DNA from 4 places in the Paenibacillus sp. PvR133 genome. Region 2 is predicted to be linked to each of the others. Evidence: a T-box and tRNA genes for the amino acid it is inferred to sense, from the RefSeq annotation. Region 2 holds a T-box; the other regions hold tRNA genes.
What was found. The T-box of region 2 lies ahead of leuS (leucine--tRNA ligase). A T-box ahead of a tRNA ligase gene usually reads a tRNA of that ligase, here a tRNA-Leu.
Positions count from the first base shown of each region.

Region 1: it encodes a tRNA-Leu, which carries the amino acid that the T-box ahead of leuS (leucine--tRNA ligase) is inferred to sense. The anticodon was not compared.
Region 3: it encodes a tRNA-Leu, which carries the amino acid that the T-box ahead of leuS (leucine--tRNA ligase) is inferred to sense. The anticodon was not compared.
Region 4: it encodes a tRNA-Leu, which carries the amino acid that the T-box ahead of leuS (leucine--tRNA ligase) is inferred to sense. The anticodon was not compared.

Region 1 is NZ_JAFIBS010000001.1:5,065,962-5,073,595, forward strand. It holds gene loaP (antiterminator LoaP) at 83-604, opposite strand; gene JOE49_RS22040 (MBL fold metallo-hydrolase) at 1,097-1,774, opposite strand; tRNA gene JOE49_RS22045 (tRNA-Leu) at 2,113-2,198, opposite strand; gene JOE49_RS22050 (hypothetical protein) at 2,446-2,604, shown strand; gene JOE49_RS22055 (hypothetical protein) at 2,735-2,923, shown strand; gene JOE49_RS22060 (hypothetical protein) at 3,000-3,152, opposite strand; gene JOE49_RS22065 (YnfA family protein) at 3,248-3,574, opposite strand; gene JOE49_RS22070 (hypothetical protein) at 3,627-3,809, opposite strand; gene JOE49_RS22075 (hypothetical protein) at 4,163-4,441, shown strand; gene JOE49_RS22080 (glycosyl hydrolase) at 4,473-5,504, shown strand; gene JOE49_RS22085 (hypothetical protein) at 5,576-5,791, opposite strand; gene JOE49_RS22090 (glycerol dehydrogenase) at 5,978-7,081, opposite strand; gene JOE49_RS22095 (GNAT family N-acetyltransferase) at 7,215-7,634, opposite strand, start outside.
Region 2 is NZ_JAFIBS010000001.1:5,244,959-5,252,592, forward strand. It holds gene JOE49_RS22850 (DNA internalization-related competence protein ComEC/Rec2) at 1-244, opposite strand, end outside; gene JOE49_RS26870 (hypothetical protein) at 174-326, opposite strand; gene JOE49_RS22855 (deoxycytidylate deaminase) at 506-1,024, opposite strand; gene JOE49_RS22860 (ComEA family DNA-binding protein) at 1,113-1,706, opposite strand; gene comER (late competence protein ComER) at 2,002-2,847, shown strand; gene leuS (leucine--tRNA ligase) at 2,828-5,266, opposite strand; T-box leader at 5,328-5,585, opposite strand; gene JOE49_RS22875 (tautomerase family protein) at 5,770-6,159, shown strand; gene JOE49_RS22880 (class I SAM-dependent DNA methyltransferase) at 6,232-7,005, opposite strand; gene JOE49_RS22885 (CvfB family protein) at 7,009-7,634, opposite strand, start outside.
Region 3 is NZ_JAFIBS010000001.1:3,186,979-3,194,612, forward strand. It holds gene nspC (carboxynorspermidine decarboxylase) at 1-585, shown strand, start outside; gene JOE49_RS14080 (hypothetical protein) at 728-1,228, opposite strand; gene JOE49_RS14085 (hypothetical protein) at 1,537-2,052, shown strand; gene JOE49_RS14090 (GNAT family N-acetyltransferase) at 2,123-2,641, shown strand; gene JOE49_RS14095 (N-acetyltransferase) at 2,662-3,096, opposite strand; tRNA gene JOE49_RS14100 (tRNA-Leu) at 3,474-3,557, shown strand; gene JOE49_RS14105 (NAD(P)H-dependent oxidoreductase) at 3,650-4,180, opposite strand; gene JOE49_RS14110 (winged helix-turn-helix transcriptional regulator) at 4,378-4,734, shown strand; gene fabV (enoyl-ACP reductase FabV) at 4,903-6,066, shown strand; gene JOE49_RS14120 (hypothetical protein) at 6,197-6,400, opposite strand; gene JOE49_RS14125 (sn-glycerol-1-phosphate dehydrogenase) at 6,569-7,634, shown strand, end outside.
Region 4 is NZ_JAFIBS010000001.1:3,276,857-3,284,490, forward strand. It holds gene JOE49_RS14515 (hypothetical protein) at 1-77, shown strand, start outside; gene JOE49_RS14520 (carboxymuconolactone decarboxylase family protein) at 195-524, shown strand; gene JOE49_RS14525 (YhjD family protein) at 667-1,203, opposite strand; tRNA gene JOE49_RS14530 (tRNA-Leu) at 1,426-1,512, shown strand; gene JOE49_RS26360 (LysR family transcriptional regulator substrate-binding protein) at 1,757-2,233, shown strand; gene JOE49_RS14540 (transcriptional regulator) at 2,301-3,614, opposite strand; gene JOE49_RS14545 (M20 metallopeptidase family protein) at 3,839-5,065, shown strand; gene JOE49_RS14550 (enoyl-CoA hydratase/isomerase family protein) at 5,094-5,933, shown strand; gene JOE49_RS14555 (hypothetical protein) at 5,923-6,126, shown strand; gene JOE49_RS14560 (enoyl-CoA hydratase/isomerase family protein) at 6,192-6,641, shown strand; gene JOE49_RS14565 (L-serine ammonia-lyase, iron-sulfur-dependent, subunit alpha) at 6,701-7,634, shown strand, end outside.

The sequences.
Region 1 (7,634 bases), 180 kb from region 2:
CCAAATCAAAAAAGGCCTTCAAATCCCTTAAGGGTTCTGAAAGCTTCCTCATGGAGTATGAACTCGTCACGAGTTCTCCACTTTAAACCTTACTTATAATTTCCAAAGCTACTCTCACTAACCTGATATCACCCATAAATTCTAACTGAATGACCGCTTGTCGTTTATGTCTATCTATTTTCTTAACTATACTCCCCCTTCCTTTAAGTGGGCCATCTAGGATACGTATATTGTCTCCTTCAATAATTCCAGTTGATGATTCTATACAATAGCTATCATTGCATAGACTTTCTAACATTTGTTTCTCCGAATCTCTCATTGAAGCTTCAAACTTCGAGTATCTCAATAAACGAATGATATCACTAGAAGTGCAAATCATTGAATTTGTACTGGTTACGAACTGCAAGTCAGGTAAATTCGACTCAATAAATACATAGCTTGGGAACAAAGGAGCCCATTCTTTCTTTACTATTCCTGCTACTTTAAAGAGTCTCTCTTGGAGTGGTATAAAGGGTTTGTAGACTTCAGAATCCAACCACTCATTAATAAGCTGCTTGACCTGTTCTTCCCTACCCGTTCGCACAAAAAACACGTACCAGCTCACTTAACTCATCTCCTATAAAAACGTACTGCCAACTCATCTCCTATAATGTCTACTACCCATATACATAGCTTCGCCCTTTCACTTATCCTACTTGATAAGCTACAATCTCTCACGATATATCCCTCTTTGATGGTTAACGTGACCCGCCAGCGATTAACCACAGAAAAGTTCCTTTATTTTTCATATAATCATATAATTGGAATAATGTTTTTCCATTATAATCCTCTACTCAAACCCTGTCAATTCACAGTTGATTGGAAACGGCCAAGTTCAGATTGGATTCGCAAACCTTTCTGAAAATGCTTAATTTGAAGTCATTATTATCTTTCGAATACAGCTTCAACGTTTCTGGCGGCTTATAAAAGAACTGATCCGAGTGTTTTACTCTAGTTAACTTGAGCATCTGGGGCACAGACAAATGATAGATCGTTATGTATTATTTTTTATATTTAAGATTTTCTCTCACCATTAGAACTGGGCCACAATACAGACTCATTTGAAATCGAACAGGCCCTTTTGGTTCGGACGCATTCTAAATTTAATAAAAGATTCCTTACTCGTAAATTGAAAATAAATATTTTCATCCATGAGGTGATTGAGTGTAAAACCAGGCGCTTTACCAAATGAATGAGCAGGATAAATTTGAATAGAGTCATCAATTTCTCGCTTTATTTTTTGAACACTATTATATAATTCTATTGGATTTCCTCCATTTGGGTCACAAAAGCCACAACCTTCAATGAATATTGTATCCCCAGTAAATAAGCGATCTGATAAAAGATAGCATACACTTCCCGCGGTATGTCCGGGAGTCAAAAGACTTTTAATTTCTGTTTCACCGACCTGGATTGAATCCTTGTCTTTAATTGAATGTAAATTTCTACATCTAAAATGATAAAAATCGATTTCGTTTGTTGACATGAATACCTGCGGATTATATTTTTCCAGGAGTGGATTTACCAAATTAATATGATCCCAATGTGAGTGAGTTAATAGTATCGCTTTGAGATCGCCATTCAATTGTTGAAGATAGAACTCTACTTTCAATAAATCCCATGATGGGTCAACAATAGCTATGTCTCTTGTTTTCTCATCCATTACAAAATATACATAATTGATGAAATTCATAAAACAGACTCTTAACTGTTCCATATGAAAAGTCAGATTCATATCAGCTTCACCGAACCACCTTCCCAATAGTTAATTAAAAACAACAACATTCTGATTTAAGGTTTTAGGCCACTTCATTTTTTAGAAATACTTACTATTTAATTATAAAGGCCTAATTTCGTTGTCCTATGATTATAACAATTGATGCAATAGAAAGGCTCCAACTCTCTGTTACAAGATCGCTTAATTTTTCCAAAACAAAAAACGCCTCTCCGTATGTTAACGGTGAGACGTTTTTTGTTGATCCTACATACCTGTTACGGAGTATTCCGCAGGTACACAGAACCTCGCGTTATTTTCGTTCATTTAACTTTGATGTGTCCGTTATAAATCAAGAATGCCGAGGACCGGGATCGAACCGGTACGGTAGTCACCTACCGCAGGATTTTAAGTCCTGTGCGTCTGCCAATTCCGCCACCCCGGCATAAATTTAGGAACGCTAATCTTTACACTTACTTGTCTTACAAGTATCTGAGAAACACGCATCTGATTAAGAAGTGTTCTCGTTATGTAAATGTCGTTCAATTGGGCACCAACATATAATACGATAATTTTATCGAATTGTAAAGTGTTTTTTTAAAAAAATAATAAAATTCTCTTTTTGTATAACTTGTGCACATTTGAATTACACTAATAAACGTCTTTCCAAACTACCAGAAGGGGTGTTACGAATGCGTGAAGGTATGATTCCAGCTGTTCTTGGAACGGTAGTATCGGCTTCAGGCGCTGTGTTGCTGAGCAGTAAGTACAAACTTGCAGCTACAGGCATTCTCGGTTTCGGACTGGCTCATGTTGTTCTGGGAGCGATTGATCTGATTGAGCATCGCTAGTTGTTTGGGAAGTACCGGGCGGGATTTACTCCCTCCCGGTTTTATTTTTATCAACGTTTAGTCTGGAGCACAAGCGTTTATGTAAAGTATAGAAGCTGAATATGCCTAATAAAAGGAGCTGTGATGTGCTATGAGAGATAATAACTCTGAAAAGAATCGTACTGACGATCAAATCGAACATAAACAATCCCTGGACAAGCGCGAGCCAGGATTTAATCGCATTCCTGACACCGATGCAGATACACCTGCTGCTACCGATATGATTGATGAAGCCATAGGTCGCGGGATAGACAAGTTACGTAACGATTTCACAAAATAAAGCATGGGTAATAAGACACAGGTTTGTGAGCAGTCCTTAATTCATTTGTTTTGATATGTACAGTGATTTCGTAAAATCACTTAAAGATCAGCATGATCCAGCCAATGATTGATATCCACAGCACGATGCTGATTAAGAGTCCACACATGATACCAAAAGAGAAATTACCTTCACTCTTCGGTACAGCACTACCAAATTTCAATCTAAGCTTCATTTGATTCCAGTTCATAGAACCCCCTCCTTAAGTTCTATTTCGGAATATGAAGCTTATTTTTGTAGACCTATAGTCATGTTTTCAAAAATAAAATAGGGTTTTTCGTCCTATCATCCTGATCGCGGAAATAGGATTACAGCTATACCGACCAAACAAATCAATCCACCAATGAAATCGTACAAGTCGGGTGTCTTTTTATCAATCCACCAGCCCCATGCAATGGAAAGAACAATAAAGACACCTCCGTATGCTGCATATACACGCCCAAAAGAGGAAAAAACCTGAAAGGTAGCAATGATTCCATACACAGCCAAGATTACTCCGCCGCAAAGTCCGACATACCATGTCTTTCCTTCACGCAGCCACTGCCAAACCAAATATCCTCCTCCAATTTCAGCGATGCCAGCCAATATAAAAAGTAAAGCTGCCTTTAACACCATTTCACATCCCTAATTCTTCAAATTCTTTTCGATTTTTTTGGATATCTCATTAGAGCACTCGACCTAAAAGGATAATCAATGCAATCACGCCAACCAGAATCAGCAGGTTGCTGACCTGACGCCATAAGCTAGGCACTCCCTCGGAGAGAAGCTTCCGCTGATTGGCATCAAAGTTCGCTTTGGCTCCTTCAGCATCTGCTGACCTAGAGAATGGTCTGTTTTCTTCATTCATAAGAGCACCTCCTTTTCAATCCACTTTAATCATACCAAACTTTTCCGTCGATTTCGCGTTGCTCTTATGCATATACTTCACATATATTTCTGATTGCATCTTCATATATGTGAAGTGTACATCCATATGTCAATATTTCGCTGAATATAAAGTATGATGTCGAATCAAGGTAGAGTGGGTATTTAGACGTCTTTCATTGCAGGACGGTAGTTATGGTATAATTTAGTCAACTTGTTCAAGATCGTAACCAGCGCTCATTTGTTTACTCAACTTATAATTAAATTGACATCTAAGAATCCACATCCCGGTTACAACCTGCATATTCTGTTTGTAAACCCAGGAGGAGGATACCGATGTCCCCAATCTTTATAGCAAGTTTAATGATGATGGGCATATTTTTATTTCAGGCAGCCATCGTTTTCGGCATCATACATTGGATTTCAAAACGAACCCAACGTCCAGCACAAACCAAAATGTATCTTGCAATGGGTTTGCTCGTTGTAATTTTAGGTTTCCTTGTATGGGACAACTGGATACACTTACAGGAATTCAATGGATGGGCCACGATTAGTCTGTTGGTGATTATTATTAGCGCCTATATACAGCTTAGAAAGCAAAAAGAAAAATACTAATCCCATTACCATGCATCAAAGGAGGAGCGCCATGAAATCTCACTCAACACGCTTTTGGTTACAGAGGGTGCTACTGCTAATGCTTGTTTTACTCTTCAGCGGCTCTCAGCAATCATTCATTGTTGCCGATGCCGCCCCGCCAATTAATGTTCAGGCCTCTGCCAAAGCCAAGCAATTACTTGCCTACCTATCTAATGTACCGGATGATATGCTAATTTCCGGGCAGCATGATTACTTAGAGGCACCGGATGAACAAAATAACAAGCTACAACAAATCAGCGGACAATACGCAGGACTTCACGGCTATGAGTTTGGAGGATTGGCTAACCAGTCCCGTACAGCCCTACGAGAGCAACGTCAGCATGTTGTGAATAGTGCTATCCAATGGAGTCAGGACGGCGGAATCGTAGCTGTTACCTTCCATCAGGCGCTTCCTGGCAAACCTAAAACGTGGAAAAACGTACAAGCAAAAATTACTCAAGCTGAATTTAATCGTTACATCACGCCGGGTACCCCGCAATATAAACAACTGATCGCTGATCTGGATGAGGTGGCTTTGTCCCTTAAGACCTTACGAGACGCGGATGTACCTGTTTTATGGAGGCCCTATCATGAAATGAACGGCAACTGGTTTTGGTGGGGAAACAAGCAAAATTATGCTAAGTTGTGGAATCTAATGTATGATCGGTTCACTCATGTCCATCATCTGGATAACCTGTTGTGGGTGTGGAGTCCCAATGCTCCAAACGCATATAGCACTCCCTATAATTTGTCCTTCCCAGGTATTAACCGAGTAGATATTCTTGCAGCTGATATCTATAACAATGATTACAAACCCTCCTACTACACCGAATTGCTAAAGCTTGCGCAGGGCAAGCCTATGGGAATCGGAGAAAGTGATATTCTGCCAAGTGCGAAGGTGCTGCAAAATCAGCCAGCCTGGGCCTATGCCATGACATGGGGAAAGGAGCTGTCTGCAACCAATTCACAAGCAGCAATCAGACATTTTATGAACCAAAATAATATCATCACACGAGACCTTCTTCATGAGTCCCTACGCTGAAAGAAAAAAGCTTCCACTTTGCTCCTAGAGCGAAGTGGAAGCTTTTTTATACCAAATCCAAATAAAGCACTCTAACTATTTCTAATAACCTCTTCTAGATCAATATCGGCATAAGCCTCTTCACCAAGATGTACGGATACAATGGTGTAGATCCGCTTGGACAGTCTAGACATCAGCCGATCACCCGGTGCTACAGAATATTCTTCCCGATAATCTCCAATTTTGTGAAAACCGCTGGACATATGGATGTACAAGTTGCCCCTACGTGTTTTACCATGCACCAACATCAAATCTCCTCCTGCTGTGTAACCAACCTAATTTCCCTGTTACATGTATATCGGTCAGAACAAGATAGGATATAAGTCCCTGGTCCCCTCTTTCGTTTCACATGTTAGTGCACGTAAACGAAACGGGTCTGCCAGTGATGTGACAGACCCGTTTTTGTAAACCCATTTTCGTGATTTAGGAAGAAACTATTCTTGATAGGATTCTGCTATTGCATTCGCTGCAATGATTGCATTGTACACGTCAGCAGGACTAACTGGGAACGGCATGTTGACCATTGTATCATTCGATGCACAAGCAGCTTCAGCCACTTGGCGCCATTCAGCCTCAACAAATTCCTCTACACCCAAGTCACGAAGCGTCAATGGAAGGCCTACATCCTTAACCAGTTTAATCACGGTTTCCAGTTCTTCTTTCGGTGCATTTTCCAGCACTAGCTGGGTTAACAAACCGAATGTAACTTTCTCACCATGCTGTGCTTTATGAAGCGAAGGAACAGCCGTCATGCCGTTATGAATGGCGTGTGCTGCTGCCAACCCACCTGATTCTGCACCAACACCGCTCAAATAAATGGTAGCTTCAATCGTATCCTCCACCGCACGAGTATATACTTTCCGATCCACAGCACGTTTGGCCTTCACAGCATTTTCCAGCAACGTATCATAACAAAGACGAGCAAGTCCCAGTCCTGTAGTGGAAGGCTTGTTCAGAACCAGGTTATCCCCGTTAGCCTGATAGCAAGCACGAGCTTCAAAATAAGTGGCCAGTGCATCACCGATTCCAGCTGCAAAGAAACGTGCAGGCGCTGCTGCCAGAATGCCTGTATCCGCCAGTACAACGTCTGGATTAGTAGGCAGGAACAGATATTCATCAAAAGAGCCATCTTTTTTGTATATAACCGCAAGCGCGGTACAAGGAGCATCTGTAGAAGCAATCGTTGGGAAAATAACAACAGGCAGCTTTTCATAATAAGCGGTTGCCTTGGCGGTATCCAACGTTTTTCCCCCGCCAATCCCTATGATAATGTTCGAACCATGTTTACGCACCAATTCGCGGTTACGATCAATCTCTTCTTTTGTACATTCATATTGGAATTTCTCGAAGACCACCTGGTTACCAGCTGCTTCAATTGAAGCACCTGCCTCCTTTTGAGCCCTTTCAAGTATGAACTCATCACAAATGACAAAGGCTTTATCGCCATAATCCTTAATATAGTCATTTAACGACGAGAGTAGATTTTGTCCAGAAATAAATTTCTTGGGTGAAGTAACGGACCTTACAACGTTTGCCATGTAAATTCCTCCTCAGCTTTGACTCATACTCAAATTAATAATGATTTGGGCATGTGACCCTTTAACTATAAACCTCTTTTCACGTTATTAAAAGGCTTATTATGGAATATTTTATGAACAAATTGTGTATCTATTATACTTGAACAGTCGAGCGCCATTCAGAATACAGGATACCCATCATGATACGATCATAACTGTTACCATCACGAAGAACAGCAGAACGAACTCTACCCTCAAGCTGGAACCCCGCCTTCTCATAAGTTCGGATCGCTTGTGTATTGTACTCAATCACATCCAAGCCGACCCGATTTAAATTGAGCTCATAAAACGCATAACGAAGAATGAGACCTACAGCTTCTGCCCCAAAGCCCTTGCCACGGTAGTCCGTATTACCTATACCTATTGCCAGCTGCCCGCTGCGATTATTCCACTCAATTCCGTGGATAGCAACAAATCCGATCAAGACATCATCTGCCAATGTTCTTAATCGAAAATAGACCTCGTTAGAGCTGGGAGATCCTTCTGACTCCATCTGTTTCAACGTGTAAGGGAG
Region 2 (7,634 bases):
TTTTCGAATGACTTCCGTAGTGATTGATTGAGGTGACTCTCATCTCAAACTGTGTTCGATCACCATCTACCTGTACTTCAGAAGCGATAAGCCCTGCTACTTGAACAGGCATGTCTTCCAACATAGAAGACGATACATGAAGAGCATCGGGAATACTGCTAACATTATGCGTATCATGCCAATACCAATGAAATCCACCCCCGCTGATTGCAAGCCAAAGTAATACCATATGCCGGATGGGGATTTTCATCCATAAAGCTATAAGCGGAAAGATCAGGGTAACCCCCGCCCAGAGCAACAAAAGCATCCGTCCAGAATACAGACATGCTCCCGCACTTCCTGTAATCCAACAAACAGTAAGGGTCAATATAGGTCTAGTTAACACAAGCTTAGCTTGAATACAATCACCTTCCGGTAGCAAACATTGCTTTTTGTCCAAAATAAGCAAAACAAAAAGAACCTCTGACAAAATAGCATTCGTCAGAGGTTCTTCCTCGTTTACTTTTTAATTCATTACATCCATCAGCGTTTCTTTCGGTGGATGATAGGTCTTCAGCATACGAAAGGCGATTCCCTTTTCCTCCATCATAGCACGAACCTTGTCGGCATCTTTGGGATAAGGTCTGTGGTATACAATCTCCACAATACCGCTGTTCGCCAACATATTGGCACACGTCCAGCATGGCTGGTCAGTGACATATACTGAAGAGCCTTCACGATCAATTCGGTCAGTAAACAGTAGCAGGTTCTGCTCCGCATGAATAGTGCGAATACAACGCTGCTTCTTAACCATTTCCTCGCGCCCATCACGGTGAACGACCTCATACTCCTCTGAGATCATACAGCCTGCCTCAGAACAGTCAGGCACCCCGGATGGTGCTCCATTATAGGCCGTCCCCAAGAGCTTTTTACCTTGTACAAGTACGGCTCCAACATGACGCCGCGCACAGCGCGAACGGGTGGATACCATATAAGCGATATCCATGAAATAGGTGTCCCAGTCCTTGCGTACATCTGCACTCATTTCCATCTCTCCCGTATAAACAAGTTAAAACGTAAACCATATCCGCTACCGCCGTTCTCAGGGCCTGTACATTGTAATCTTATATAAGTTACAAGCTGACATACGGCTTCATTTTCGCCAACATTTTAGCTCCGATTCCCTTTACATGATCCAAATCGTTCACACGTTTGAACGACCCATGCTGATTACGGTAGTTCAAAATAGCCTCGGCTTTTTTAGCCCCAACCCCTGGTAGCTCCATTAACTCGGCAGCAGTCGCCGTGTTGATGTTTACCTTTTTTTCGCCGGAAACGGGTGTAGTAACCGAATCACTTACCGTATTGGTCCTACTCGTCGTTGCACCACTCGAACTAACAATACCTGTGTCTGAGCTCGGATTCGCAGCAGCAGATACACCAGTAGAAATCTGCACAGTATCACGTTTCACATTGTCAGCGGCTTCGGCATTCCTACTGCGCTCAGCTTTGTCTGAGGGTTCTTTTACAGCAGGCTTTTTCTGGGCATAGTCACTGCTGCGCTGCGACTCATTTGGCTCTGAATCCATCGCCACAGCCTGCTCCACCTTATGGTTAAGTAAAGTCCACTCCTCTTGCGGCTCAGAGCGCTGTCCTCCGGCAAATAAAATAAGTCCACTCCCGATTACAGCAAGCGTTATCGCTGTTCCTGTCCATACGCGTTTCATTTCCGTATCGTCCCCTACTCCACATGGATTTCGGGAAATTGAGCCGACTGAAAACACCGTCTCAATCAAACAGAGCAAGTCTGTCCAATTCCCGTTAAACCGGAGGGTGCAAACAACCTCCATACGGTTTCGCTGTGAGCATTTTCACAAATAAGTGGTACGACCCCGGGCACGATCTAACATGCTCAGACATAAAATTCGTCATGTCGGCCAAGACCAGGCGCATACACTAAGAAGAATGACAGCTGACAGCACAGCGTCTATACCGCAAAGTATGAAAGGAGGACGTTGAACAATGAAAGTTGGATTTATCGGGACTGGCAGCATGGGAAGTCTGCTAATTGAGTCTTTTATTAATTCTAACGCACTCAAGGCGCAGCAAATATCAGCAAGCAATCGAACGCATTCCAAGGTAACCGAGCTAGCCCGTCGTTATCCAGGTTTGCATGCAGCCCAAAGCAACCGTGAAACGGCAGCGGAAAGCGATATTCTGTTTATCTGTGTGAAGCCGCTGGAATCAAAAGCCGTAACGGATGAAATACGCAACGTCATTACAGAAGAGCAAATCGTCGTATCTATCACAAGCCCGGTGCAGATTCGTATTTTGGAGCATGCACTGAAAGCCAAAGTGTCCAAAATTATTCCCAGTATCACCCACCAAGTGGGCAGCGGAGCCTCACTATGCATCCATGGAAGCCGGATTACAGAGGAGGACCGCACCCTTCTGGAAGAGCTTATGTCCCACATCAGCAGGCCGATTCGGGTTAAAGAATCTTATACTCGAATCACGTCGGATTTTTCGAGTTGCGGTCCTGCTTTCTTGGCCTTTTTTATGGACCAGTGGATTCAAGCCGCAGTTCAAGCTACAGGTATAGACCGTACGGAGCTATGCGCCCTGGCCGGTGAAATGATCATCGGCACTGGAAAGCTACTCACGGAAGGCGGGATGACACCAGCCGAGTTACAGGCCAGAGTGGCGGTTCCCGGAGGTATTACCGCCGAAGCTCTCGCACTGTTGGACATCAGCCTGCATAGTGTCTTTCCCGAGCTGATACAAGCCACGCACAACAAGTATGAAGAAGACATGCAAAAGGTGGATGTCTCCTTCGGCTTAAAGCCAATTAACCGGCAACAATATTAACCAGCTTACCTGGAACAGCAATTACCTTGCGGATCGTTTTGCCGGCCAGTGCCTGCTGAACATTGTCCAACGACACAGCGAATGCTTCCATCGCTTTAGCATCAAGATCCTTGGCAATCGTTGCACGCTGCACAATTTTACCATTCACTTGCACAACAATTTCCACTTCGGCGTCCACCGTCCATGCTTCATCATAAGCAGGCCAGGCCGCGTAGGTAATGCTATCATTGTGCCCCAGCAGCTGCCACAATTCCTCGGCCAGATGGGGTGCAAGCGGCGACAGCATTTGCACGAAGTTTTCCATTGCTGCACGCGGCAGAAGGTCTGCTTTGTATGCATCGTTGGTGAAAATCATCAGCTGGCTGATCGCTGTATTGAAGCGCAGTGCATCCAGATCTTCGGTTACTTTTTTCAGCGTTTTATGCCAAGTACGATTGAACTCATCGCTACCACCGTCATTTGTAATTTTATCGTTCAGGCTACCATCCTCGGAAACAAACAGGCGCCATACGCGGGACAGAAAACGATGTGCTCCTTCTACCCCATTCTCATTCCATGGCTTGGTCGCTTCCAGCGGCCCCATAAACATCTCATAAATACGCAGCGTATCGGCGCCAAACGTATTGACAATATCATCAGGATTAATGACATTACCGCGTGATTTACTCATTTTTTCATTGTTGTTGCCCAAAATCATACCCTGGTTGACCAGCTTATAAAAAGGCTCTTTCGTTTCCACTACGCCGATATCATACAGTACCTTATGCCAGAAACGGGCATACAGCAAGTGAAGAACCGCATGTTCCGCTCCGCCAATATACAAATCAACAGGCATCCATTCACGTTGTTTCTCTTTGGATACAAGCTCTTTGTCATTTTTCGGATCAATAAAGCGCAGGTAATACCAGCAACTGCCTGCCCATTGCGGCATTGTATTTGTCTCGCGGCGTGCTTTCATACCTGTCTCAGGATCAATGGTTTCGATCCAATCTGTTGCGTTCGCCAGCGGGGATTCACCTGTACCTGAAGGCTTGATATTGTCCATCTCCGGCAGTACGAGCGGAAGTTGGTCCTCAGGAACCGTTTTGATCGTTCCATCTTCCAGATGAATTACCGGAATCGGCTCGCCCCAATAGCGTTGACGGCTGAATAGCCAGTCACGCAGGCGATAGGTGACTTTGCCGTGTCCTTTGCCCTCGGCTTCCAGCCATTCAATCATCTTCGGAATCGCTTCCTCGTTGGTAAGTCCATTCAGCGGGCCGGAATTGACGTGCGGTCCATCCTCAGTATATGGCTCATTAGCCACATCTCCACCTTGGACAACCTCAATGATATTCAATCCGAATTGCTTGGCAAATTCCCAGTCACGCGCATCGTGAGCAGGTACAGCCATAATCGCTCCAGTTCCGTAGCCTGCAAGTACATAGTCAGCAATCCAGATCGGCAGCTTTTCGCCGTTCACCGGGTTCACTGCATAAGCTCCTGTGAATACGCCTGTTTTATCCTTGGCCAGATCCGTACGCTCCAGATCGCTTTTACGAGCAGCTTGTTCACGGTACTGTTGCACAGCATCCTTTTGCTCAGGCGTAGTGATAATATCCACCAATTCCTGCTCTGGTGCCAGCACACAGTAGCTTGCGCCGAACAGTGTATCTGGACGGGTTGTAAACACTGTGAGTTGCTCGTCATAGCCTTCAATTGGAAAACGAACCTCTGCCCCGGTAGACTTACCGATCCAGTTCCGCTGCATATCCTTAATACTCTCAGACCAATCCAGTTCCTCCAGATCCTCCAGCAGACGATCCGCGTATTCCGTAATTTTCAGCATCCATTGACGCATTGGTTTACGGACGACCGGATGACCGCCACGCTCACTCTTACCGTCAATAACTTCTTCATTCGCTAGCACCGTTCCCAGCGCCGGGCACCAGTTCACAGGTACTTCAGCTACATATGCAAGGCCGCGCTTGTACAGCTGGATGAAGATCCACTGTGTCCATTTGTAATAATCAGGATCCGTCGTGCTGATTTCACGATCCCAGTCGTAGGAGAAGCCGAGCGATTTGATTTGACGGCGGAAGTTATTTACATTTTTCACCGTAATTTCGCGTGGGTGCTCCCCTGTATCCAGCGCATGCTGCTCGGCAGGCAGACCGAAGGCGTCCCAACCCATCGGATGCAGTACGTTGTAGCCGCGCATTCTTTTATATCGTGAAACAATATCCGTAGCTGTGTAGCCCTCCGGGTGGCCTACATGCAGGCCGGCTCCAGATGGGTACGGAAACATATCCAAAGCATAAAACTTCGGTTTGCCCGGCTCTTCCCCGGTGCGGAACGTCTTGTTCTCATCCCAATATTTCTGCCATTTTGGTTCAATACTTTGCGGTTGATAGCCGTGCTTCGGCTGTGTGTCTGTCATTGTCTTTTCCTCCTCAAACGGTATGCAACAAAAAAACCTCTGCATCCCGTAGCGTGTCAGCGCTAGGGACGAGAGGTTATATTCCCGTGGTACCACCCTAGTTAGCAGAAAGCGTTCTTCGCGTTCTACTCCCTTTGCACCTGATAACGGAGGTGATCCGATGCGGGTTAATAACAGGATACAAGCACCTGTATAGGGCGTTCCTGCGTTGGACGCATATCTCCGAGGCGAGTTCACTTTGCACTGTCAACCGGCTTGCACCACCCGCCGGCTCTCTACATGTCCAGACAAAGCTACTATTCCTCATCAGCGATTGTTTAACCGTTAATAATGGCACTATTATATTGAAAACCGCGAAAAAAGTCAAATAAGGACTACCTTTGGTGTTAAAGACCCTCTTCATACTAATTGTTCATGACACATGCATACGAATGTTTTATAATGATTTCGAATTAAATCGCTTCAAGTTGAGATGAGTTGAGATAAGAAAGGTGAGCTGAGAAATGGCACAGATTAAAATTTACGGAATAAAAGAAACTCTAAATCCAATCAAAAAGCAACTTTCAGAGGTGATTCATTCTGCTGTGGTGGATGCGTTCAAATATCCTCCTGACAAGAGGTTTCATCGTTTTTTTCCTATGGATCAGGAAGACTTTATATATGCCGATGGTCGCTCTGAGGTGTACACCATTATTGAAATCAGTATCTTTGAAGGCAGAACGACAGAAGCTAAGAAGCAACTCATTAACCTGTTATTCCAAAGAATTAACGATCTTTTGGGTATTTCTCCACAGGATCTTGAGATTACTATATTTGAAACACCCAAACAGAACTGGGGCATTCGGGGTGTACCGGGTGATGAGCTTCAGCTGAGCTATAAAGTGAATATATGAGTGCAAAAAGACGCCCTTCATGTCATCATGAAAAGCGTCTTTCTTTTCCCATACTCGCTAAATGAAGCCTTGCTATTTTACAGCAACATAAAACAGTCTCGCCGCGTCATCTTCTGCTTCTACCCATTCAAAATCCGCATATACCTTCACATCACGAAAACCCGCTTTGGACAATTCTGCCTTCATCCAGTCTGGGTCATAGGCACGTTGTACATGTATTTCCTCGAAACGCTGGTATAGATCGCGTCCTACTTGTTCTGCTTTCGCAAAGATACTAAGATGATGCTCAATTTCACAACGGGGAGTGTCCAACGCACATGTCCAGATATACGAGATAGAGCGTTCATCCAGTACGAATGGTTGCTCTTCATCATAACGTAAAAACGTCTGCGGATGATGTACATCGAACAAGAAGGTTCCGCCAGGCTTCAGACCAGCATGCGTTCTGCGAAAAGTAGAAATTATATCTTCTTCCTCCAACAAGTAATTCAGACAATCGCAAAAAGAAATTACAGAATCCACAGGCTCGGGTAAAATCCATTCTCTCATATCCTGCTGTATCCAGCGAACGCTTCCCTCACGAAACAATCGCTGTCCCTGTGGAGTGGTTTCCATTTTGCGGCGGGCTACTGCCAGCATGTCAGAGGATAAGTCGATTCCAGCCACCTCGAAGCCCGAGTTAACTAGAGGAATCGTAATCGAACCCGTTCCGCAGCCCAGCTCGGCCACCGTATGCGGCATACCGTACTGATCCCAAGCCTGCCGTGCAAAGCGCAACCAGTCCGGGTACGGCATGTCCTGCATCAGCTCATCATACACATAGGCAAACTTCCGGTAAGAAGCCATTTTTTATTCCCCATTCCCGTCCTTCGGTTCAGGTATATTCTCCACCAGGTAGGTCCAGTTTTCCTTTTGTGTAACCAGTCCTTCCTTCATCAGCTTGCCCATCGCACGCTTGAAGGCGGATTTACTAATACCAAACCGTTGTTTGATAATATCCGGCGGTGTTGCGTCAGAATAAGGCATGCCGCCGCCCGGACGCTCTTTCAGAAAAGCAATCAGCCGCTCCGCATCCTCATCACGGCCTACTTCCTTGCGTGGTGACATCGCCAGATTGACCCGACCGTCTTCCCGAACAAGCGTGACCCGTACCTTGACCTCTTCGCCCAAGCGAAGCATCCGGTTACGCTCCGAGGAATGAATCATTCCAATCGCGCCAAAACCAAGCACACCTCCGTCCACCAGGACGAATGTGCCCATCTGAAGCGGCTTGTACACAGTCGCCTGCACCCATGTATTTAACCACGAATCAGGGGCGTGGAAGCACAACGGAGCCAGCTCCTGTTCCCCTGCCAGCTTAGCTCGCAATCTGCCTTGCTTGTCATGCTCCATAATGGCATACACGTAGTCGCCCACCCGAGGATGTAAATCTCGGTTTTCTGGCAACTCACGAATCGGCAGCAAAAGCTGACGAC
Region 3 (7,634 bases), 2.1 Mb from region 2:
ACCATTAAAGTCGTGGATGAGAAATTCGGGCCATACATTAAGAACATGAAATGGCTCAATTTCGGCGGCGGTCACCATATTACCAGAGAAGACTATGATCTGGACACGCTGGTACGCTGTATTCAATATTTTCAGGATAAATATGGTGTGCAGGTTTATCTGGAGCCAGGCGAAGCTATTGCTTTGAATACTGGATATCTGGTGGCTACCGTATTGGATACGATGAAAAACGGAATGGATATTGCCATTCTGGATACTTCGGCTGAATGTCATATGCCTGACGTGCTGGCTATGCCATATCGCCCGAATATCATCGATGCAGGCCAGCCTGGCGAGTATGCACATACTTACAGACTTGGTGGGCTTACGTGCTTGGCTGGAGATGTGATTGGAGACTATTCCTTTAAAGAGCCATTGAAGCCGGGAGACAAGCTTGTATTCTGCGACATGGCCCATTACACGATGGTCAAAAACCACATGTTCAACGGAGTCAACCTGCCAGCCATCGCCAGCTACAACGACGAAGAAGGCATCAAGGTAATCCGTCAGTTCTCCTACGAGGACTTTAGCTCGCGTTTGTCGTAAGACTTACACAGGGGTAAAAGAACTGAGTGCACCAAATGGAATGACTGAACTACAAAAGCCTCGCCCCTTGAGAAAGGGGTGAGGCTTTTTGGCGTAGTTATGTTTTATTGATTTTTTAAACTACTAAGTAAGTTACATAATTTTAAATAGCTTCAGAAGAAACTTTATAAAAGAATGTATTTCCTGTGTAAGGTTGAAGTCCTGGCGCATCGACGACTAGGTAGTATTCCTTACCTTTTTCAAGTTCTACATCTAAAAAATAGTTACCGTCTCTTGAACGTTTAATTTTATGACCAGTACTATCGTAAACAGTCATTTCCAACCAGGAATCAGAATATCTGTCTCCCTGAATTGTAAAATGAACTTTTTGAGCTTCAAAAGCCTTAAATTTAAATACGTCAATGGCTTCCCAGACTCCGGGCACCCCCTCTTTACCAAGGGTTCCAATGACAGCATCACCAATAAAATAATAGTTAGCTTGCTCAAACCAATCATTTGGCTCCTGTTCATTATATTCAAGTGCAGAGGCAAGTGTTGATTCCTTTGCTACGGGTACAGAATTTGCTTCTTCGGCTAAAGCGACACTGGCAGTAGTACTCAGCATAAGTGTAAGACCTAATGAAGCTAACAACGTTTTTTTCATGAATAGAGTCCTCTCTTTTTTGGGATTTATATTCATTTATATGAATATATTAGTAATCAACATGAACTATTGTATATTATTTACCAGCAAATTGGAATAATAAAAAGGGATATTTATCAATAAAATAAATATAATAGAACATTTTGTTACGGAATTGCATTTCGCTTGTTTACAGGTTTTTTCTAGGGCTTCTGTTTAAAGGTTAGGTTTCTTGGAGGAAAATATATATGGTATACTCATTGGATTAAGAACAAACTTCGACATGAGTTGGATAATAAATTGTAACGATAGGCAGAGGTGAATTGTACATGTTCGACCCTACGGTTTTTGATAATTTAAAAGTGGCTATGGAAAATACGGTTTACGATCTGGATAATTTGGATTCACGTATTGACATTACACAGCGGATCGACAGATTGGAAATGTCCGTGATGTCACGTGAATTTGCTGTCCAATTCAGACTGAGAGAACACCCGAGTGTGACAGCAGAGATTCAACTAAAGGCGGATTTAAACAACTTGGCTGCGGAAATTTTGGAAATCAAAGATCAAATTCCGGGATGTGTCTTGTTGCTGAGTTTTTACATGGAAATTCGTGAAATTGAGTCACAATGCAGCCGGATTGAAAATATACTGGCCAAAATTTGGAAGCCCGATCTTCGACCAGTACAAACGCTTAGTCAGATTTACGGAGAGAAGACGTCTACATACCAAAACAGGATTGAACTCCGATTTTCCAGACAAATTAATGAAGATCAGATGGAAGACATTCCAGAGCTGTTGGAACACATATTGCTGACGCTTATGGAATTAAACAAGGTCTAAAGGGTTAGGGCCCTAATGTAAATGACATTAGTAGACCAACAAGTTAACGTTAGAGGAGTTGAAAGTATAAATGAATGAACTTGAATTCTCTCAAGTATATGCGATTATGGAGGCTTCATTTCCTGAAACGGAATGCAGAACATCCGAGTCACAGAGGGCTCTGCTTCATCATCCATGTTATCGTTTACTTACCAAAAAGGACGAACAAGGGCAAATAATTGCTTTTTTGGCGGGATGGGAGTTTACAGATTTTCGGTTTGTAGAGCATATTGCCGTAGATTCGGCTATACGAGGTGGCGGGTTAGGTAAAGAGCTTATGAGCAAGTTTATTTCACAGTCCGGTAAACCGGTAGTACTGGAGGTTGAGCCACCAGTGGATGAATGGACTCGGAGAAGAATTGGTTTTTATGAACGTTTGGGGTTTCATCTGAACCATTTTGACTATGTACAGCCCCCTTTAAGAGAAGGACAGGCTGATCTGCGGCTTCAAATTATGAGCTATCCAGGTGCGCTGGCTGAACAGGATTTTGCTCCGTTTAAAGAGATTTTATATACCGAGGTCTATGGGTTAAATAAGAAGACTATATAGCTAAAGATGCTTCATTATCGTTAATGTTTTGTCCATGCCATCACAAATTCTTTCTCGTCAGTTTCGGCATCAACAGATTCCGCTTGAATGGTAAATCCATTTTTGGTATAGAAGTTAAATGCTTTCGTGTTCGACTGGTATACTTTTAATTGAATCTCATCATGTTGCTTCTTGATCCAATCTAGTAGTAACTTGCCATAGCCTTTTCTTTGAGAATCAACACGTATAAACAGAGCCGCCAAGTATCCATCCAACATGGAAACAAAGCCGCCGATGCTATGATCATCTTGTATGATAACGTAGTTTTGAGCGAGGGGAAGGTACCTGTTTTCCATCTCGGTAACTTGTGATGCCCAATACTGCGGAGCAATAAAATGATGGGCTTCTATGGAAGCATCCAGCCAGATGGCTGTCAACTCGTTGAGCTCTTCCACATTTGCGGGTCTAATCGACATCGTATCTCCTCTTTCACAGTGCAGTATGTAATCTTATAGATGATGTTGAAATAAAAAAGACCGTCCGAGGACGGTCTTTCTACCCGTGGCGCTTAATTAAAGCTTTGATCCGTATCCCGCGCCTCCGTCAACTCTGTAAATTAGAGAATAACGGACCGGGTAAGGGATACGCTCAACATGTGATTATTGATGTTGACGCACCTCCTTTCCTGATGGACCCATTTTACCATATATGGATTGTGATATCCAGTGATTTTCTTATATTTGCGGAAATGATTCATAGAAAATACAAAATAAAAATGGCTTGATTTTATGTTCTATGGAAGATATAATCTTAATTACCGTGATTGAAAAACATCGGTGTGAGTACATAATATGCGGTCGTGGCGGAATTGGCAGACGCGCACGGTTCAGGTCCGTGTGGGCTAACCCCCGTGGAGGTTCGAGTCCTCTCGACCGCATCATAGCCTACATTTACAGGTTCTTGGATTGGCTGGATGCCACCAAGAGCCTGTTTTTATATGGTTAAGATGCGTGTACCATTATAACTATTTTATTTATACTGAAATATATATTTAATATAGTCCTTTGCACTCTGATTAATGTCTTCGTCGCTTGCTTGAAATGAGGCTCCGAAGACAGCGAAATAGGGTAATGTTATCGCGCCAACATGCACTGCGCTTGCTTTAAAAGGTGCTATAACTTCATCTACAGTAAAAGAAACGGAACCAGTAGGTGAGTAATTTTCTTTTTTATCGCCAATGGACATGGCTATCCATAGCTTCTTTCCTTTTAACTTATCACCTTGTGAACCATAAGCCCATCCATGAGTAAAAACATCATCCATCCATTTTTTTAATAAAGGCGGGTAACTATACCAATATAAAGGGAATTGAAATATGATATTACTATGTGCTTCAAGTAACTTTTGCTCTTTCAAAACATCAATGCTCCAGTTTGGGTACTCTTTATAAATTTCGTGAATTGTAATTTCATTGGTATATTGAAGTAATTCTCGTTTCCATCTGTTATTTACTCTAGAATCTTCGATATGGGGATGAGCTAAAATCACAAGAGTTTTCATCATAAATCACCTTTCTTACGTAACATATTTGCCTTTGTAGATGCTCTATTATTATTCTGTATGCTTCAAAAAAAGTAAATACACACAATAAAGTAAGATAGTTACTTGAAAGTGTGCATTGGACTTAGAGTGAAGATACGCAATTATAAAATTAATTAGATAAACTTTGTTATTTTTAGCGTTGAAGAGGTGGTACTATGAAACAATATAATTTAGGCATAGAAGCAACACTTGAGATCATCGGAGGTAAATGGAAATCATTAATCATTTGTTTATTAATGTCTGGTAGAAAAAGGACAAGTGAATTACAGCGTAGTATTCCGGGCATTTCTCAAAAGGTTCTTATACAGCAACTTCGCGAACTTGAAAAGGATGGTATCATAGGTAGACATGTGTATAATCAAATGCCTCCAAAAGTGGAGTATTATATAACGGAATATGGAATTACAGCAAATGAAATTATTGACTTAATGTGTTCTTGGGGAAGGGCTAATATCCAAATAAGACAACAGCAAGGAGAAGATGTGATGTTGTTAGAAAATGATTCAAAATGAATAGTGGAGTAAAAAAGCGTTGCAGACTATGATGTTTACGGTAGTTTTCTTCGGCTGTCTTCAAGTGTTATGTTATGTGTTGAGCCGCAAGCTGATTTGCTATATAGTTATGACTGGACAACCATTCCATCCATATTAAATGAATGCCAAAGTAGGGGGACCCTTGCAATGATTATTAAACCGAAAATTCGTGGTTTCATATGTACGACTGCACATCCTGCAGGATGTGCGGCTCATGTTAACCGTCAGATCAACTACATCAAAGATAGCACATCAATACAAGGAGCTAAAAAGGTACTTGTGATCGGAGCATCTACTGGATATGGGCTGGCTTCTCGTATTGCTGCGAGCTTCGGTCTGGGAGCGGACACCATAGGGGTATCCTATGAACGTCCCGCATCAGAGGGGCGCACGGCTTCAGCAGGCTGGTACAATACGGTAGCCTTTGAAAGAGCGGCCAGAGCAGCTGGCTACATAGCAGAAAGCATTAATGGAGATGCTTTTTCTCATGAAATTAAGCAGGAGACGTTGAAGCTGGTAAAGGAAAAGCTGGGCAAGGTAGACCTGATTGTGTATAGTGTCGCTTCACCGCGACGGACACATCCCGATACGGGTGAGACCTTTAATTCCGTTCTCAAGCCTATCGGACAGTCTTTTTCTAATAAAACAGTGAATACGAATACAGGTGTCGTATCACAAATTACGCTAGAACCGGCTACGCAGGAGGAAATTGAGAACACCATTACGGTAATGGGTGGCGAAGATTGGTCCTTGTGGCTGAAAGCGTTGGAAGAAGCTGATCTGCTGGCTGAAGGGGTAACCACACTGGCTTACTCGTATATTGGTCCCGAAATTACGGAGGCTATCTATCGTAAAGGAACCATTGGCCAAGCTAAAAATGATTTGGAAGCTACAGCACATACTTTAACAAAGCAACTGGAGCGTTATCATGGAAAAGCTTACGTTTCTGTGAATAAAGCTTTGGTTACACAATCCAGTTCGGCTATTCCAGTCGTACCTTTGTATATTTCTTTGCTGTTTAAGGTCATGAAGGAAAAGGGACTGCACGAGGGATGTATTGAGCAGGCACAACGTCTGTTCGAGACGCTATACAGTGGGTCCACTGTGGAAACGGATGAAGAAGGACGCATTCGGCTGGATAACTGGGAAATGAGAGACGATGTGCAGCAGGCTGTCAAAGCAGCTTGGTCCGAAATCACTACAGAAAACGTATCTGAATTGGGTGATCTCGAACAATACCGTCTGGATTTCCTCCAATTATTTGGATTCGGGTTTGATGAAATTGATTATGAATTAGACGTTAATCCATAGGTTGATACACTTTCATAAGTGATATTTGTAAAACAAAAACGGGTACTCTCAAGCGATGCAATTGCTTAAGAGTGCCCGTTTTTTATGTATATTGGCAAAGAACAAGTTGCACTCGTTTCACTAACAGCATTTATCGAGAATTAGACGTGGGAAGCGACTTACGGTGCAGCAAGCGAAAAACGGCAATGGTAATGATAATCCCCGCAACGCCAAAGACTGCAACAGAAGTCAGAGCTCGATAGGCTTGCCAGCCGAACAAAAATGCAATACCACTGCCAAACGTTGTACCTGCCAGTAAACCAAGTGCGCAGGCAATATCCGTTCCAAATTTCATAAACATGTTCCTTTCAAATGTATAAATTAAAAAGCAACTTGTACTTTTTCGCTGGACTTGGACATACACTTGTGCGTACAATTAAATAGTAATCGTTTTCAAACGGAATCTATTAATCATTATGGATCATTCTTGTGCAAATTATTCCTTTTTCAGGAGGCTGATGAAATGAATATGAATGAGCAGATCAAGCTGTGGAACGAAGAGGCGCAGGCTAGTAACGCTGATCATCCTCACCGAAAGGTTGAATTGTTTATTGAGGTACGGGATGGAGCACTGCAGTCTGTTGTTCCATATCTGAACCAACAGGATTATCGTCATGTAACTCTGGTAGAAGATGAACATACTTCGGCGGCGGCTGGAACAAAAGTGGCTGAGCTGATTCGTGAGGCAGGTTTGACAGTTGATGTCGTCCGCTTACCTCCGAATGCTGTAGGGGATGTGATTGCTGATGAGACCTACATTATGAAAGTGCTGCTGGGTGTGGCGGATAAGAGTCAGGCTGTACTTGCTGTAGGCTCCGGCACAATTCATGATCTGGTTCGCTTCGTATGTTATAAAATGAATCGTCCGTTCTTGTCAGTACCGACGGCTGCTTCGGTGGATGGTTTTACCTCCGCAGGCGCACCACTAATTGTGGACGGCAGCAAGCAGACATTCCAAGCAGTTCCGCCAGAGGCGATCTTTGCTGATTTGTCCGTGCTGGCAAATGCGCCACAGACGATGACTGCGGCCGGTTTTGGCGATATGCTCGGTAAGTTCACCTCACTAGCGGACTGGCATGTTTCCAGAGATTTGGGAAACGAGCCGTATTCACCTGTGGCTAATCGCATTACTGAGGAGGCTCTGCGTGACTGTGTAGAACATGTCGATGAGATTGCGGCAGGTAGCAAGGCTGGGGTCGAGGTATTGATGAATGCGCTGATTGCATCCGGTATTTCGATGCTGATGATAGATCATTCTCGTCCAGCGTCAGGGGGAGAGCACCATATTTCCCACCGAATTGAAATGGATTTTATCGCAGAGGGACGCAAGCAAGTTTTGCATGGTGCCAAAGTGGGCGTAGCATCCTCATTGCTGTCTGACCTGTACAGGGATTTAGCAGCCAGTCAGGATGTAGAGGCATTTAAGGTGTATCGGGGATTGCCTACGTCGGAGCAGATGCGCGCATGGCTGGCTCAGGTCGGAGGCCCATCTACCATTGCCGAGCTCGGGGTTACGGAGGAACAGCTCG
Region 4 (7,634 bases), 2.0 Mb from region 2:
GTGTGGTCAAGTTGGATCGCAGTTATACATACCAGCCGTTCGGCGAGCCGCGTCACAATCCGATAGATCTGGGTTAGGAAGGGGTTCCAAATGGGTGTTGGATAAAAATAACTGAGCGATTCATTAGGCATACAGAAACTCTAAATCGGACACAGTAATGAAGGGAAATCCAACAGAGAGGACGTGCTGTGTCAATGACGGTTATGGACGAAAAAGTACATGCATACAAGGATCAAATCAGCCATTTGGAAGATCAGTTGCCCGAGGTAGTTCATGCATATCATCGCTTTACCGGAGAGTGCTTTCAAGCCGGCAGCTTAGATGAGAAAACCAAGCAACTGATTGCGCTAGGCATTGGCTTATTTGCCAACAATGAAGTATGCACGTTTTATCACGTGGACGAGGCGCGGTCCAAAGGAGCCAGTGATCAGGAAATTATGGAGACCATTGCTGTGGCCGCAGCAGTAGGTGGAGGACATGCTCTAAGTCAAGGGGTTACGCGTGTACAGAAGGCGTTGCAATAAAGCAAATCATTAATAGATATGCTTATACTTCGTGATAGCGAATATAGATCGATATTGATATATGATGGTTATGGAAAGGAGCTTCCGAGCACAGTTGGTGTCTGCGGAAGCTTCTTTCTTTTGCGTGTTTGTTGTGCGGGGATTATGCTCTTCTGCTTGCGGCAAAAGCAGCAGGGCGAGACGTTTTACGCTTATAGGCCAAAGAGGATGTAACCAAACTTCGTTCAATGATGCGTAGGGGTTTGGAAGTTGAATTGTTTGGTAATTCGGGGCGATGTTTCTTTAGTAAAGGAAGGGCAGCTGTATGAGGAATGGAGGTCGAGAGCCCCAGATATGCTCGCATCCGCTCATACATTTCTTTACGGAATGCTGGCATAGCCATACTAAACTGCTCTTGATTGCCTTTACTTATATAGGTGGCGTGAACGCCGGAGTGGTTTTGTTGTATGTCCAGAACATGAATGTGATATTTATTAAATTCATGTTTTATTTCAGACAGCAGGATTCCGGTACGATCTACACCTGCGTTAACCATTTCGACATAAAGATCAGGGGTTTTCAGCATACCGCTTTCTTCAAGAATTAGGCTGTCCCGCTCAAATACTTTTTGAATAAAGGTAAGGAGCAGATAACTTTTCACAAGAGACCATTCATGCTGAGTAGTATCTAAAGAAGTCATGACCATTCACCGCCTTAGGAAAATGTGATGATAATTCATAACCGATTGAAGAAAAGGAACATTCATTCATGAGAACCTATGTTCTTATTTTAGTTTATTATTCCCTTTTTATCAAGAGGAAATTAACGAACATAAAAGGTTTGACATCTAGATATGACCATGGTATGATCTATCTTGTCGCTAAGAAAGATTGATCTTTCGAGGATAAACGACAACTTATATGCGGTCGTGGCGGAATTGGCAGACGCGCACGGTTCAGGTCCGTGTGGGCTAACCCCCGTGGAGGTTCGAGTCCTCTCGACCGCACCAATTTAACAATGAACGAGCTCTTGAGTTTCCTGTCGAGGAGATTCAAGGGCTTTTTGCATACTCGAAATTTGCAAGGTATTGCTCATTATGAAGTGTTCCTGGCGTGGTGGAGCTGGGCAGTCTGACGAAGGCGGCGGAGGCGCTGGGCTTCACGTAATCCGGCATCAGCCATACGATCAGCAGCCTGGAGCAAGAATTCGGCTTCCCGCTGCTCGTGCGCAGCCGTTCTGGTGTGAAGCTGACGGTGAACGGGAAACAGGTTCTTCAGCCCATCCGGGAGAATCTGAAATGGAATGAGCAGCTCAAGCAGCAGGTAAAGCGGGATCGGATGCTGGCGACTCACTCCACCGACCATCTGCTGATTAAAGCCACTTATATGCCACAGGCCCAGATCGCCTACGAGGACTTCATCATTCCGAAGCCCGGCTCGGACTATGATGTGCAGCGGGTACTGGAGAAGGCCGGGATTAAGCTGAACATCAAGTTCTCCGCCGGGGATGATTATGCGATCATAGCTATGGTAGAGAAAGGCCTGGGCATCAGCATCCTACCGGAGCTGGTCACCCGGTTTCAGCATGAGCATGTAGCCATGCTCGAGCTGGAGGAGCACAGCTTCCGTTCCCTTGGCATCGCGGTCAACTCGATGAAATATGCTTCCCCTGCAACGCGGCGGTTCCTGCAGCATGTACAGAGCTGGTCGTCCGACCAGGAAATGATTTGACTTGGTAAATAAGTGCAAAAAAGGCACGTTTTCAGTTTTGAAAATATGCCTTTTTTGCCAATGCGTATCATCTGCTTATTTTGCGCCCTTCTTTGTCCAGAAACAACAGCTCGTAGTATTTTTTGGGCCGCCCTTTACTGTTGTCCCGTTTTTCAAATACCGTTTGCACGTATTTACTTTCTTCAATTTTGTTAAGAATACGGTTTGCACCTCTGACGGTCATGGACAAGCACTCAGCAACATCCTCAGAGGATAATTTATTGGTTCTCATGATTTCTGCATAGGACATGATTTTTTGCAAATTGATGTTGTTTATTCCGATGGTTTTGGCTAACGCCATGATTTCCGGGTCCCCCTGTTCAGAGAACTGTATGACATTCATACTCCGCATTGGGCCGATAACCTTCTGATCCTCGTTTATAAAAAAGCTGCAGCTGCCCGTAAAGGCTTCCGCCTGTCTGTGAGCTTTGGTGGCGTTGACGTTAGCTTGAAAATATTCATGCCCCGAGCCCCACCCGATTTTCACCTTGTCGCTTATGTATCCTTCCAGATACTCCAGCAGGGTGCAGTTATGCGCGTTAGAGGTGATTTTCATGAAATTTCCGTAGGTGGTGTATAGTCTGACAAAGCCTTCTGAAATTTGGGCCGTGTCTGCCAGATTCACGCTGCGCAGAAACCTGCCGACAAGGACTTTCAGCTCATGAAGCTGCTCTTCAGATGGCGACTCCGCCGTTTTGGCCGATAAGCATGCAACAACTGCCCTCTGGCTCTTAAGCTTGAGGATGGTAATTTCGTTGATGATCTCGCTTATGGTCTCTTTAACGTTTTCCAAAGTGGGCCGGATTAAGATATATCTGACTCCGTGCTTTTTGAGTTCTGGAACAAAGTGGCCGAACGCCGTGATGGACAGGTCTATTTTCTTGTCTTCCCACAGAGTGATATGGTTGTCGAGCATTGTTTCCACCCGTTCGAGCAGATCTCCGCTGTCAATGGGCTTTCCCTCATGAGTAAGGTATTGCTGGAATTCACTGAAGGACTCGATTATATACGCATAATCCACATAGATCCTGGATATATCAAGCCCAGGTTCTGTAACCAGCAGCCGGAAAAGTTCCCTATAAAGTAGGTTTTCATCATCCTGCAAAATGTGAACAGGTACTTTTTCATCCAGGCATTCCTTATCGATTGACTCGTAAAGCATCCTGCCACTGATCACAAATCCATCCACCGAACCTAAGTTTTTGAGATAGATGTCTGTTGTTTCCCGGAAGTTGCTGATTGTAAGAAACCTGAACTGACATAAGGGCCGCATTTCTTCTTCAATGGTACGGAAATAGTCCATATGGGTCTCAGGCGTGATAATACCCAGCTTGATTTTCATGGTAGATTCCTTTCATAAACAGTTCAATCAAAAGAGTTATATCACAATAAATGTGATATATCAATGTTCCGGCAGTATCCAAAATAGTGTTCTTAAAATGTCTTATTTTCTCTTGACATCGAATACCATTAAAAGTACGATAAAAGTGTTCTTAAAAAGTCTTAAAATATAAAGGGGGGGATGTTCACTCTGTTCTTACGTTCATTCAATATGTGTTTTGGGAGATGTTCATTGTGATTGAAGAAGCTGGAGACTTTTTGGGTATGGCCCATCAGCTGCAGGAAAAATTGGTCATGTACAGGCATCATCTTCATGCGGTTCCGGAACTTGATTTAAGTTTGCCCAGGACAACGGCCTACGTAAAAGAGGTGTTAGAGTCGATGGGGCTTAAGCCCACTCCCGTAGGAGAGTCAGGTCTAACGGTTACGATCGGCGGACAACATACCGGGAAGGTGATTCTTATCCGGGCGGATATGGATGGGCTGCCCATTCAAGAGGAAACGGATCTTTCTTTTGCGTCGTTGAACGGAAACATGCATGCATGCGGCCACGACTTGCATACTTCCATGCTCTTGGGAGCTGCGGAGATCCTGAAGGCCAACGAAGAGCAGCTTCACGGGACGGTTAAGCTTATGTTTCAGCCGGGTGAAGAGACTCTGCACGGGGCAAAGATGATGATTGAGAATGGGATTCTCGAAAATCCTAAAGTGGATGCAGCCATGATGCTACACGTGTTGACTGGAATGCCGATTCCTGTCGGGCAATTTGTATTGCCTGAGGCCGGAGAAGCGATTTCAGCTTCTTCTGATTGGTTCGAAGTCATCATCCGCGGAAGGGGCGCACATGGAGCGATGCCTAGCGCCGCAGTAGACCCATTAAATGTAGCTGCTCATCTTCATCTGGCGCTGCAGGGAATCATAAGCCGTGAAATTTCGCCAATTGATAATGCAGTTCTTACAATTGGAGTGATGGAAGGCGGAAATACAAACAACGTGATTCCCTATACGGCCAGAATGAAAGGAAGCGTACGTTCATTTAACGCCACATTGCGGGATAAAATGGAAACCCGTATCCACGAAATTTCTGCAGGTATTGGAGAAACTTTTCAGGCAAAGGTGGAGGTGATCTATACCAGGGGATGTCCTGAGGTGCAAACGGACAACGGGCTTAACCGTCAAATGAGAACTACTATTGCAAACACCTTTGGCGCCAGTTCCTTTATCGGTATAACCCAATTGATACCCGGCGGTAAATTAATGGGATCGGAAGACTTCGCATTTGTATCACAAGCGGTGCCAAGTACCTCAGTGTTTCTTAACGCAGGCAATACCGAGGAAGGTTATGGTTACCCTGTGCACCATCCAAAGACGATGTTCTCGGATGAGGTGCTTTATAAAGGGGCTGCGGCTTACGCTGCTTTCGCCAGAGATTGGCTTGAAAGTAATAGATAATATCTAAACAAAACTAGGAGGAATTGAAATGACAGAGAGACGTATGATTGGACCAACAAAATTTGATGAGTATTCGGTGAAGTACAAAGACTTTCTTTTAATGACACGTCGTAACGGAATCATCGAAGTACGGCTGCATACCGACGGAGGACCGTACAAGCATTCTTGGGAAGCCCATACGGCATGGTCCCATGCATGGTCAGATATTGGCCGCGACCCTGAGAACGAAGTAATGATTATTTCTGGAACAGGGGATAAATGGGTTATAGGGGACCCTGATGTCTGGAATACAAAATTTATGGACTGGCCGAAGCAAAAGAAGCTCGAACAGTATCATGAATCGCTGAGACTGCTTGAGAACTTGATATTCTGCATTGACATCCCTACAATCGGAGCGATCAATGGCCCGGGAACGCACTGTGAACTTGCAACTCTCTGTGATATTACCATTTGTACAGAAGACGCGGACTTTTTTGATCCGCATTATCTGGGAGGCACACCTCCCGGAGATGGAATGTTACTCACGCTGCAGAACATGATCGGTTTCAAGAAAGCAGCATACTACGCATACACCGGCAAGAATATCAATGGTCAAACCGCATTGGACCTGGGCATAGTTAGTGAAGTCCTGCCCCGCGAAAAGCTTCTTCCCCGCGCATGGGAGCTTGCGGAGATGATTATGCAGGCACCGCGTTCAACGAGACATCTGGCCCATTCCATTATATCCCGTCCATGGAAACAAGCCCTGGTCAGTGATCAAGGGTTCCAGCTTGCCCACCAAATGTATGACATGGCCATTGATGAAGAAGGAGCTCTGGAGCGGCTGAAAAAAATGCAAGGACGTCTAATGGGCAAAGATGTTCAATAGAGATATGGCGGGACCTACACGATTCGAAGAATACTCGGAGAAGTACAAGGACTTGTTCTTCATGACCCGCCGTGACGGCATACTCGAAGTACGTATGCACACTCACGGGGGACCGCTTCAATTTGACTGGATGGCTCAAACTGCATATGGCAATGTTGGTCAGATGTTGGCCGTGACCCTGAGAATGAGGTGATGATTCTTACAGGGACAGGAGATTTGTGGCAAATAGGCAATCCTGAAGTCTGGACAACAAAATTCATGGATTGGCCGAATAGCCGGAAACTGGATTTCTATCATGAATCGCGCAGAATGATTGAAAATATGATCTATTGCATCGGCATTCCCACCATTGGGGCGATCAATGGCACAGGCTCACACTGGCAACTGGGAACCAAGAAAGCGGCATACTACGCATACACGGGGATGAACATTAATGCTCAAGCGGCATTAGACCTTGGTCTGGTTAGTGAGGTACTGCCTCGTGAAAAGCTTCTTCCACGTGCGTGGGAGCTGGCAGAGATGATCATGCAGGCCCCCCCGCTCTGTAAGACAGCTTACTCATCTGATTGTGTCGCGCTCATGGAAAAAAGCCCTTGCCAACGATCAGGGTCTCCGCTTACGCACCAAATGTATGACATGGCCATTGATGAAGAGGGTATACATGAGAGGCTGATGAACATCAAGGAACGTTTTCAGAGGAATGACTAATAGTCAGAAAGGGTGTAAGGGTGCTATGAAATCGTTGACAGAACTCTATAAGGTTGGCAGTGGGACCATCCAGCTCCCATACCATGGGGCCGGAGAAAGCCGCCAGAATCTTCAAATCAGAAAATGAGGATGCCGAACGATTCAAGGCACTGATTTATGGTTCCCTTGCCAAAACAGGCAAAGGACATATGACAGACAAAGCCATTATTAGAGCACTGTCACCCGTTCCAACGGAGATTGAATTTGTTCCACACGCAGATTTTACTCTGCCGCATCCCAATACCGTTGATTTTATCGCTTATAAAGACGGGCGGCAAACCACATCCATGCGTGCTTTAAGTATCGGCGGCGGGGACATCGTTATTGAGGGACGGGAGGAGATGCTGGCGCCCGATGTCTACCCAGAGAACAGCTTTGCAGAAATCAGTAAAATTTGTAAAGCGAATCATATCCGCCTAAGCGATTACGTCGAGCAGTGTGAAGGCAAACAGATATGGGATTTTCTCAATGGGATTTGGGAAGCGATGAAGCGTTCGGTCAACGAAGGGATTTCAGTCACCGGTATTCTGGAAGGCGGTCTCCAGGTCGAACGCAAGGCGCAACTTCTGTATAATCAGCGGCATATTGATGAGAGCCCGGAGACGCGGGAGAACAGGATCGTCAGCGCATATGCGTTCGCCGTCAGCGAACAAAATGCCGCCGCCGGTGCAATCGTAACGGCCCCGACCTGTGGAGCCAGCGGTGTCATGCCGGCCGCACTCCTTTATATGCAGCAAAAGAAACAGGTCCCGGACGAGAAGGTCCTCCGGGCTCTGGCCGTAGGCGGGCTCATTGGCAACCTGGTCAAGCAGAATGCCTCCATCAGCGGTGCTCAATGCGGCTGCCAGGGGGAGGTTGGCACTGCTTGCTCTATGGCCTCGGCTGCACTGGCAGACATGTCAGATATGGGGATCGATCAAATTGAGTATGCAGCGGAGGTTGCCTTGGAGCACC